Regions from separate parts of the Paenibacillus sp. FSL R7-0204 genome, predicted to be linked through region 2. Evidence: riboswitches for the same ligand, from Rfam matches in the RefSeq annotation. Region 2 holds a riboswitch; the other holds the start of a gene.
What was found. A riboswitch is a leader RNA that binds a small molecule or an ion and turns the genes downstream of it on or off. The one in region 2 is predicted to bind S-adenosylmethionine.

Region 1: linked by a shared signal. The riboswitch ahead of metA (homoserine O-acetyltransferase MetA) and the one ahead of MKX42_RS10765 (DedA family protein) in region 2 are both predicted to bind S-adenosylmethionine.

What each region holds. Positions count from the first base shown of each region.
Region 1 is NZ_JBBOCA010000001.1:5,712,147-5,717,468, forward strand. It holds gene MKX42_RS25005 (aminotransferase class I/II-fold pyridoxal phosphate-dependent enzyme) at 1-326, opposite strand, end outside; gene metA (homoserine O-acetyltransferase MetA) at 375-1,292, opposite strand; SAM riboswitch class I at 1,409-1,540, opposite strand; gene corA (magnesium/cobalt transporter CorA) at 2,067-3,002, shown strand; gene MKX42_RS25020 (HRDC domain-containing protein) at 3,174-4,190, opposite strand; gene MKX42_RS25025 (ROK family protein) at 4,358-5,239, opposite strand.
Region 2 is NZ_JBBOCA010000001.1:2,413,307-2,418,628, forward strand. It holds gene MKX42_RS10755 (glycosyltransferase family 2 protein) at 1-1,559, shown strand, start outside; gene MKX42_RS10760 (undecaprenyl-diphosphate phosphatase) at 1,632-2,444, opposite strand; gene MKX42_RS10765 (DedA family protein) at 2,481-3,074, opposite strand; SAM riboswitch class I at 3,145-3,261, opposite strand; gene MKX42_RS10770 (serine hydrolase domain-containing protein) at 3,353-5,322, opposite strand, start outside.

The DNA.
Region 1 (5,322 bases), 3.3 Mb from region 2:
AGCAGCCGGTAAGTACCGCCGTACAGGTCGAGCGATACAATGAGATGGTCCCCTTGTCCAAACAAGGTGAACACTGTAGTCAGTGCCGCCATACCGGAGGCACAGGCGAAGCCGGCATCCCCGGATTCCAGGGCCGCTGCCGCTTCCTCTAGAACAGAGCGGGTAGGATTTTTGGTGCGAATGTAGTCAAAGCCTGTACTCTGCCCCAGTCGCGGATGACGGAAGGCCGTCGCATGATAAATCGGGTAATTAATGGCCCCGGTGGCGGGGTCCTCCATCGAACCAATCTGTGCCAGTCTGCTCTCAATTCTCAGTTTCTCATCCATCTCCATTGCCTCCTGATTAATTACTTCTATTAAGAATAAGTCAACCTCTTAGATAAATGCCCCGATATCGTAAGGAGTCTCCTGGTATACATAGTAATTGAGCCAATTAGCGAATAATAAGTTGGCATGGGCGCGCCAGACTGCCGGCGGAGTACCCGTCGGATCATCCTTGGGATAATAGTGCTTCGGCAGGGCAACCTCCATCCCCTTGGCGATATCCCGGTCGTACTCCCATTTCAGCGAGAAGGGATCATATTCCGAATGTCCGGTGACAAAAATCTGCTTCCCGTCATGCGTAGCCACCAGGTACACCCCGGCTTCCTCGGATTCTGCCAGAATCTGCAGCTCCGGGTTCTGCTCAATATCTTCACGGGAGACGTCAGTATGGCGGGAATGCGGAACATGGAACACTTCATCGAAGCCGCGCAGCAGCTTAACATTATTATGGCTAATCGTATGTGGAAACACTCCAAAGCATTTATCCGGCAGACTCACCTTGCGCACGCCAAAGTGATGATACAGCCCTGCCTGCGCCGCCCAACAGATGTGCATGGTCGAGGTTACATTCTGCTTGCTCCACTCAAAAATTACTTTCAGCTCTTCCCAGTAGTTGACATCCTCGAATTCCAGTTGTTCTACGGGAGCGCCGGTTACAATCAAGCCGTCGAACCGGCGGTGGCTGATCTCATCAAAGGTTTTGTAAAAGCTCTTCAAATGCTCTGCCGAAGTATTCTTCGACGTATGGGAGCTGGGGTGCAGCAGAACAACATCCACCTGAAGCGGGGAATTCCCGATAAGGCGCAGCAGCTGGGTCTCAGTAGTTTCTTTGGTAGGCATCAGATTCAGGATGGCGATCCGCAGAGGACGGATATCCTGATGGAAGGCCTGGCTTTCATCCATTACAAAAATATTCTCACCGGATAACACTTCTTTGGCCGGCAGGCTGTCGGGAATTTTGATAGGCATTGCTGTTCACTCCTTAACTGAAATGGGGTTCCACTTGGTGGTTAGTACTGAAGCAGGGTAGCGAAAAAAGACCTTTCCCGGGCGAGAAAGGTCATATCATGCAGTCATATGCGCCTCTCTCATCTGCCAGAGAACTTCCGCCGGACGAATAACGCCCTGCAAAGCTTCCGCAAGAATTAGCACCGTGCGTTCACACGCCGGTTGCCGGGTTTCATCGGGCTAGTCCCTCCACCTGCTCTTGATAAGATTTAGCTGTATTCAGTTGAATAACCTTAAGCATCTGAAAGATGCTTTTTCTTAAATTTCACTTTAAATCATGAACCTCCTTTTCGTCAAGTCCATACAATGCTGAAGGGGCCTTATGACAGAAAACAATTTCTCTTGTAAGAGCCATATCCCGGCGTTATACTAGACAAGTGTTTCAACCAAGTGGAAACGGCTTTGCCGTCCCTTTAAAGGACGGTACCGTTTCAGCGAGAAATATAAGGATAAGGTATCGTGTGAAACCTATACATTCTTATATTTCAAAATAAACGGCGAAAAGAAGAGGTGAGAGAACAATGGAAGGCGACCCGGGCTCGCGAATAAGCGTGCAGAATGAACAACCACACAGGATTAACATCAGCTTGCCGGCGGCGGGAGCCCTTTTTCTTCATGCTCTCGGACCGTCTTTTGGCCTTCATCCATGATAGTACCACCGGCCAAGCTGATTTTTTCCGTGTGCTGAAATTAGCATACCCCTGGAGAAGACCAGGGACATAAGGAGTGAATCAGATGAAAATCCGGCTGGTGAATGCAGGGGTTTTTACGCCTATTGACAATATTGAAGAAACTTTAACCGCCCCTGCCGAGGGGTTCTACTGGATTGATGCCGATGTGGAGGACCTTGTAGAGCTTCAGCCTATATACGGCCTGCATGATCTGGCTGTGGAAGACTGTCTAAGCGAAGAGGATCAGCGTCCGAAGCTGGAGATTTATGAGAGTCATTATTTCATCGTGGTGAACAGCATCCGGTTCGATGATGAAGAAATTTTCCTCCGTGCGCTCAACGTGTTCCTTGGCAGACATTATATTATTACCGTTACGAAGCAGAAGATCCATGAGCTGCGCGTCCTGAAGCCCGTACTGTGGGAACAGGAGGTCAGTACGCCTGACCGCTTCCTGTATCTGCTGATCGACCTCGTTGTCGACAACTTCTTCTCGGTCGGTGACCGGATTGAAGCGCGGATCGAGAAGCTGGAGGAAGACATCCTCATGCATACCAAGAAATCGCATCTGAGCGAGATCATCGGTCTGCGCAGTGAGATTCTCTGGCTGAAGAAGATGCTCGGCCCGCAGAAGGAAGTTATCAACACGCTCAACAAAAAGGATCTCCGCCTGATCGACGATCAGCTGCAGAAGTATTTCAGCGATATCTATGAGAATGCGGTCAAGATCTCTGAAACCTTCGAAACGTACCGCGATCTCATGGGCAACTTACGCGAAGCTTATCAGTCCAGTATTGCGAACCGCGCCAATGAAATCATGCGTGTATTTACGGCAATTACCACCATATTCATGCCGCTGACCGTGATTACCGGGATCTACGGCATGAACTTTGACAATATCCCGGAGATCCACACCGAGTACGGCTACTATGGCGTCATTGCCGTCATGGTGACGCTAGGCTGCGGAATGCTCATTATCTTCCGTAAGAAGGAGTGGCTATGAAGCAGGGCGGACGAATACGAAGGACGAAGGCACCGTATACCCGGCTATTCCGGGACCCGGGGAGCCTTCGTCTTGTTGCTGTGTCACCAGTATGTAATGCGTCTGCGCCGATCAGGAGCTCCGGTTACCAGGACCGCAGATTGGGAGTGATGCAGGCCGTCAGTCCCCCACTTACAAAGGGGCAGCCATTCCAAGCGCCGCCGGATGCTCCCGCCGGAAGCGGATGCGGATCAGCCGCAGGCGTTCATAATACAGATCAAGTCCGTCAGCAGGTACGAAGTTGTCACCGTAGGCTTTGTAGAGAACAGGCTTCAGGAAGTTGTCGCCGATCAGTTCATAGGCTGTCCAAATATTGTTCTGCTCTTCGGAGCTCACTCCGCCCAGCTCCAGGGCAATGAGCTTCTCGGCCGAATAGCCGTCCTTCTCCAGCTCTTCCAATACTTCAAGCACTTCACGGCGGGAAACTCCGCTAAGTGCCCTGAGCTGCTCCATCCCTTGCCCCTCCTCGATCCCCTGTAATAGAACGCGCCGCAGTCTCAGCCGCTCCAGCTGCTTCTTGTACTTAAGCTCCTTCTGCTTATAGTGCCAGGATACGAAGCTCTCTTCGTCTATGGCATGATTCACCCAGCTTAGCGGAAAATCATGCTCACGCTCAGCCGCCGCGGTGATGCTAAGCCAGTCTGCACCATACTGTGAGACTTTGCCTTCTCCCACACCCGGAAGCTGCAGCAGCTCTTCCTCCGTACGGGGAAGAAATGCGCTGATCATGCGCAGCAGACGGTTGCTGGCCAGGATATAAGGTGCCTTCCGCTCACTGGAGGCCTTCCCCCTGCGCCAGGAGCACAGCTCCTCGAAGATGGCTTCATTCCCGTATTGCTCACTGAAATACTGCAGCTTAAGCTGCTCCTGGCTGCGGATGCTGAGGTTATCCTCGTCATGAAATACCCCGTCAATCAGCGGGCGGTAGCCATCCCCCATCTTCACGGCAAGCTCGTGCCGGTATACACACAGCATCTCATTCCATGATCCGCCTTCATACCACAGGCTGTCGCCCGTCTCCTGTTCCCCGGAGAAATCACGCCAGCCCAGACGCCACTGCCCCTCTTCCTCTCCAATCCATAGCTGAGCAAAAATCTCTTCGTCCACTCCTGATCTTTTGCACAAACGGTTCATGAATACGATTTGCATATGAATCCCTACTTTCGTCGTCTTACAGTACGCATGACATATTTGAACGCAAAAAAGCACCTCTCCCACGACATTCGTGAAAGAGGTGCTTCCTCTTAAATGCTATACTGTTAGAAACTAGAATACCATATATTACGTAACAGTCAATGCCTTTTTGACAGGATAGCCTACTTGCGGTCCAAAGCCAGCTTGGCCAGACCCAGTGCGCCCGACAGACCGGCGTTATCTCCAAGCTGCGGAGGCACAATATAGCTGCCAATCTGTTCATTAAGCGCCGGATGCTGAACATATCCGCCGAGCAGCTCCTGCAGCTTGGTATGGATCAGCGGGAAGAGCTGGCTCTGCTTCATCACACCGCCGCCCATTACGATCTTCTGCGGCGAGAGGATGAGCACATAGTTCATAAGCGCATGGGCCAGATAGTGGGCCTCCATCGCCCAAGCCGGATGATCCGCAGGCAGCTCGCCCGCCGGCTTCCCCCAGCGCTTGCCAATGGCCGGACCTGCTGCCAGACCCTCCAGGCAATCGCCGTGATACGGGCAAAAACCTTCGTAGTGGTCCTCAGGATGACGACGGACCAGAATATGACCCATCTCCGGGTGGGACAGCCCGTGAACCAGCTTCCCGCCCACCACAGCACCGGCACCGATCCCAGTGCCCACCGTGATATAGAGGCAGCTATCCAGACCTTGCGCTGCTCCCCAGGTGTATTCACCCAGCGCCGCGCCGTTTACATCCGTATCAAAGCCGATTGGAACGTGGAATTGCTCCTCCACGGCTCCCACCAGATTATACCCGCCCCAATGCGGCTTCGGTGTGGTTGTAATATATCCATAGGTGGGGCTTCCAATCACGGGATCAATCGGTCCGAATGAACCGATGCCGATAGCCTCCACAGCTTTTCCGCTGAAATAATCCATTACCTGGCTCATAGTCTCCTGAGGAGTGGCAGTCGGAAAGCTCGCCCGGTCGATAATCGTCCCGTCCTCATTCCCGATACCGCATACAAACTTCGTTCCTCCTGCTTCAATCGCTCCCAACAATTTCACTGCAGCGTTCCCCCTTCTCCTGATGCATCCATATGCTGTTGCTTCTATTAACCTTCGATAGTTTCCTGCGCTGGAACTTGCCG
Region 2 (5,322 bases):
ATAATCGGGATGAAGCCTCCAGTGAACTTTTGCAGCAGTTCGCCCAAAGCGGGAGAACAGTCATTCTGGAATCCTCTGGCTACCATGATGACTATATACGCGATGACAATGCCCATGCCTGGCGTATTAGCCTTGTCTGGAAGGTGGCCGAGTTCAAAAATCAGATGATCCGGCACGCGGAAGCTTTCGGCTATGATTATCTGTTTCTGATTGATTCCGATCTCATTCTTCATCCGAGTACGCTGGAGCAGTTGCTCAGTTCAGGCAAGGACATTATCTCTGAAGTGTTCTGGACTGAGTGGGAGCCTGGGAAATTGTCCCAGCCACAGGTGTGGATGCATGACGAGTATAACCAATGGGAAGCGTTACCGGGAGAAAAACTCTCACCTGAAGAGATCAGGCGCCGTCTGCATGCATTTCTGCTTAAGATGCAGGAACCGGGAATCTATGAAGTCGGCGGACTTGGTGCCTGCACTCTGATCAGCACCCAGGCCATCAAGTCCGGTATAAGTTACAAGAAGGTCCGAAATCTCTCTTATTGGGGAGAGGATCGCCATTTCTGTATCCGTGCAGCGGCACTTGATATTCCTCTCTTCGTAGATACCCATTATCCGGCGTTGCATATATACAGAGACAGTGATCTTGAAAAAGTGGAGGAGTTCGTTCGGCAGTCAACGGCAAAGCCTGGGATGGAGCCAAGCGGGCATGGCGGGGAAAGGAATGATGAAGAGGCGGAGCGGAGTGAGGCTGCAGCCGACTCGAAAGTGCTTAGCGATACGGATTCAGTATCAGCTCGGGCAGTCGGAGTAGTAACGGAGAAGGTGGCAATAGATGCCACCACCCCGCCAGCGGCTTCACGCCGGCCCAAGCTGACTCTCACGATGATCGTTAAGAATGAAGCCTCAAGGTTCCTGCGGCAGATTCTGGAGGAGCACCGCAAATATATCGACGAGGCCGTTATTATCGATGATGGCAGCACAGATGACACATCGGAACTAGTCAAGGAGGTTCTTGAGGGAATTCCGCTTACGTTGATTCATAATCCGGTCTCCCGCTTCAACAATGAATCCGAGCTGCGTAAGCAGCAGTGGGAGGCGGTGGTTGCGACCGGACCGGAATGGATTCTTAATCTGGATGGGGATGAGATGTTTGAACCCGGCTTTGCCGAAGAAGTGGACTCTCTGCTGAGAACGGAGGACTGCGACTTATTCTGCTTCCGCCTCTACGATTTCTGGGATGACAACCATTACCGCGAGGATAAGTACTGGCGGGCCCACCTGAGATACCGGCCGTTCCTGGTCCGCTACCGCGAAGACTTCACCTACCGCTGGAATAATCTCCCGCAACACTCCGGGCGGCTGCCAGAGAATATTTGGGAATTGCCCCATCAACTAAGTAACCTGCGCCTTAAGCATCTCGGCTGGTCAAAGCTGGAATTCCGGCTGGAGAAGTATATGCGGTATATGCAACTGGACCCGGACGGCAAGTACGGCTGGAAGGAGCAATATCAGTCCATTCTTGATGAGCATCCCATTCTGTTGCCTTGGAGCGAACAGTAAGGGCATCCGTTAAGTGAGGAGGGAGCAGAGAGGCGGTACTTTTCCAGCTCCTCCCTCTCCCCGCATGACCCTTTACAGGAAGATCAGCAGCAGTGTACCCACCACGAAGCAGTAGTACGAGAAGTAAATCAGATTCCCCTTCGCCATAATGCCGATGAACCAGCGCATGGCGTAGTAAGTGGCGACCAGCGTGGTGAGGAAGGCGATCAGGTAGGGCATCGCCAGTGCAGAGCGGTTAGGGTCATGCACGATGTCGGATGCGCCCATGATCAGGCCCCCGATACTGATGGGAATGTACAGCATGAAGGAGAACTTGAGTGCGGTCTCCTGCTTCATCCCCACGGCAATCGAGGCGATCACGGTAGAACCGGAACGGCTGATGCCGGGAATCAGCGCTACCGCCTGAGCCAGCCCGACGATGATGGCGTCTCGCACGGTGAGGTTGCCGTCTCTTTTCTGGCCGCGCAGGTTGCGGATCAGCCAGAGGGCTACCCCGGTAATGAGTAAGCTGATGGATACGGTATGTACGGAAGTGAAGACGCGTTCGATCGTATCCTTGAAGAATACGGCAGCAACCGCTGCGGGGATCGTGCCGATAACGATGTAAATGCAGAACATGAACTCAGACCGGTATTTCGTATCGCGGGTCTGCAGGTAACGGAAGAAGCCTGTAATCAGATCCAGGATGTCTTTGCGGAAGATGAAGCAGATGGCAATCAAGGATGCTGTATTCGTTAGAATTTCAAAAGATAGCCCATTCTGCTTCATGCCGAGCAGACGTTGTACGATGATCAAATGCCCGCTGGAAGAGACGGGGATCGGCTCCGTCACTCCCTGTACAATGCCGAGCAGTAAGTATTTTAGCCAATTGTACCAGTTTTCCATGATTTCCTCCTGAATTTGAACTGCAAATAATGTGGATTAAGCCTGCCGTCTCCGGTACCGCTTGGAAAAGACGTACAGCCCGAAGCCGAGCAGGAACAGGGTTGCCGCCGGAAGAATGTAAGGCTTGACAATTTCGTCCACATGCTCCCACTGCGAGCCCAGCTTGAAGCCCAGATAGACATAGATCGATGTGATCGGAAGCATGGCCAGAAAGGTGTAGAGACTGAAGGCAAACACATTCATCTTGGCAATCCCGCAAGGGACAGAGATCAGCGTTCTCACGCCCGGAATGAAGCGCCCGTAGAAAGCTACGCCGTTGCCGTATTTCTCAAAAAAACGGTCGGAGGCTTCCAGGTGATGCGGACGGATGAAAAAGTACTTCCCGTACTTAGCAATCGCAGGTCTGCCCCCGAACCGGCCAAGGGCATACAGCGTTAACGGGCCGAACGTTCCTCCGACGGTTCCGGCAAGGATCGTAAGAATCAGCTTCATGTCCCCCAGATACACCCAGTACCCGGCAAGTGGAAGCACGAGCTCGGCAGGCACGAATTCAAACGACAAGGCGATAACGATGCCCGCATACGACAAATCTTTGAAAAAAAGAATGAATTCTGTAATCCATTGTGTCATAGGTTTCTCTCCCTTCTCAAACAAAAAGCCCCCTAATTAAAGGGGGCAGTTCATACAAACTGTCAGCTCCCTCTCATCTTTGCAAGGCATCCCGGATGCCTCTAGATGCTGCACCGTATATGCTTATAGCATTGACAGGTACAGCGGTATCATCGGGCTATGCCCTCCACCGAACTCTGGATAAGAGTATTATTCAATTTGATAACATTAAAACATACCTGTAACCCATTAAGCAAGTTTGAGAGAGGGGAGAAAATTTGGATGAAAATATGAGAGCGTTATTTCAGCTCAATCTTGAACACATCGCCCGCCTGGCCGCCGAAGACGGTCATGCCGCCTTGCGGCAACCGGACTGAAGGATCTTTGCTCACTCTGGAGTGGCTTACGATCATCCCGTCGGCATCATATACAACGAATCCGCCGCTTGGAGGAGCTGTCACGGTCATGGTTTTGCCGGCAGCTTTCTTGTCAATCTTGAACCACACGCTCTGGCCGCCCGCAGGAACGGTGCTGGTTGAGGCCGGGCCTCCGTAGATCGGCTTCACCGCATCGCCGCTGATATACGCATTGCCGTCGATGGTTAGATATTCTGCACCGTTCTGCTTGGAGAAGGTCAGATCGAAGGCGTCTCTGCCGTTCATGACCGGGATTTCAGCCTCATTGACGGCGGTGTTCTCGTCCACAATCCGCGTCCCGGTGGCGTAGCCTTGTTCAACTTCAATCGTCTTTGTCAAGATGGAAGGGGAGAGGTAGAAGAAGGAATTGATTTTCTCATCTACAGCGTAGTAATGCTTCCCGTCCCTCTGCGCCCAGGCCTGCTTCGTAGAAGCATTCAGCGGATTTGCGTCCAGCTTCTGGTACTCGTAAGTGACCATCAGCATTTGACCGACACCGGGGATAGTCAAGTGGGTGTTCAGCTTCAGATACGTCTTGCCGTTCTTCTGCTTATCGAAGCTCACGGCTGCGCTGCCGTCCGGGCTTGTGAACTGTCCCTTGCCGGTATAGATATACTTCTGTGCAGGAATGAGTCCGCCTTCCAGCGCAGGCAGATCCAGTGCTCCGTCCTTAATGGTTATTGTGGTGGTTGCTCCGACGGTCCCGTATAATCCCGAATAGGCTCCCAGCTCAGCAGGCATAGCCGCTTTGACCGGAGAGGTGAAGGTAGCATCCGGCAGAATCTTCTTAATCTTTCCGGTATCCTTCAGGTAAGCCAGCAGCACATTGGTGGCGAAAATAGTGTTATAGATTGAGCTTCCGCCTGAAGAGAGCACCGCGATGGATATATCGGATTCCGGCAGGGTAATCAGGTCAGCGTGATACATGATGGTATCTCCGCCTTTGGATAAGGCTTTGATTCCGTAATCACCGAACGGTGCCAAATCTACGGCATCCCAGCCCAGACCGTAATTGAAGCTGTTTCTCTCCTCAGGCACCCAGAGTCCGTTCTTGTATTCAGGCTGCTGCATCGCTGTAGCGGAGGCTTTCGACAGAACATCCGGGTGCTTGCCGTTCAGCATCTCGGCGAATGTGGTCAGATCTTCGGCTGTGGAATAGAGACCACCCGCTCCGAGGATATTAGCGTTCTCGGCAGGCAATGCTGGCTTAAGGCCCGGGAAGTAAGTTTTGGCAAGCTGCTGCCGGTTGAAGGTATCCAGCGGCGTCTTAGTGGAGCTTAGCTTCAGCGGGCTGCTCATATGCTGGTCCAGGAACTCTGTATAGCTGCTGCCGGTTACCTGCTCAATCATCAGTTCCAGCAGTTGAAAGCCGTCATTGCAGTATACGGAATAGGCTCCCGGATCGGATTTGAGCCGCTCAGACTGAAGCCTTGTCAGCAGGTCATCATGATTCTGTGTATCGCTATCATCCATCAGAATGCTGTTCCCGTAGTGGCTGCCATACAGGCCCGAGGAATGGTTCATTAACATGCGCGGTGTAATCTTCTTGTAGCGCTCGTCGGCCATCTTGAACTGCGGCAGATACGTAGTCAGCGGCTGATCAATGTCAATGATCTGATCTTCGGCAAGCATCATCGTGGCTGCGGAGACATGCATTTTGCTGACTGAGCCGATGCCGAACATCGTATCCTTCGTGATGGGGGTCCCGGCTGCCTGATCGGACAGACCGAAGCCGCCGGACACCGTAATTTTACCTTGATCCCTGATAGCATACTGCATGCCGCTTACCCCGTAATCGGATACGATCTTCGAGCCCAGCAGGCGGGCTGTTGCTTGCACCGGGCTCTCCTTCT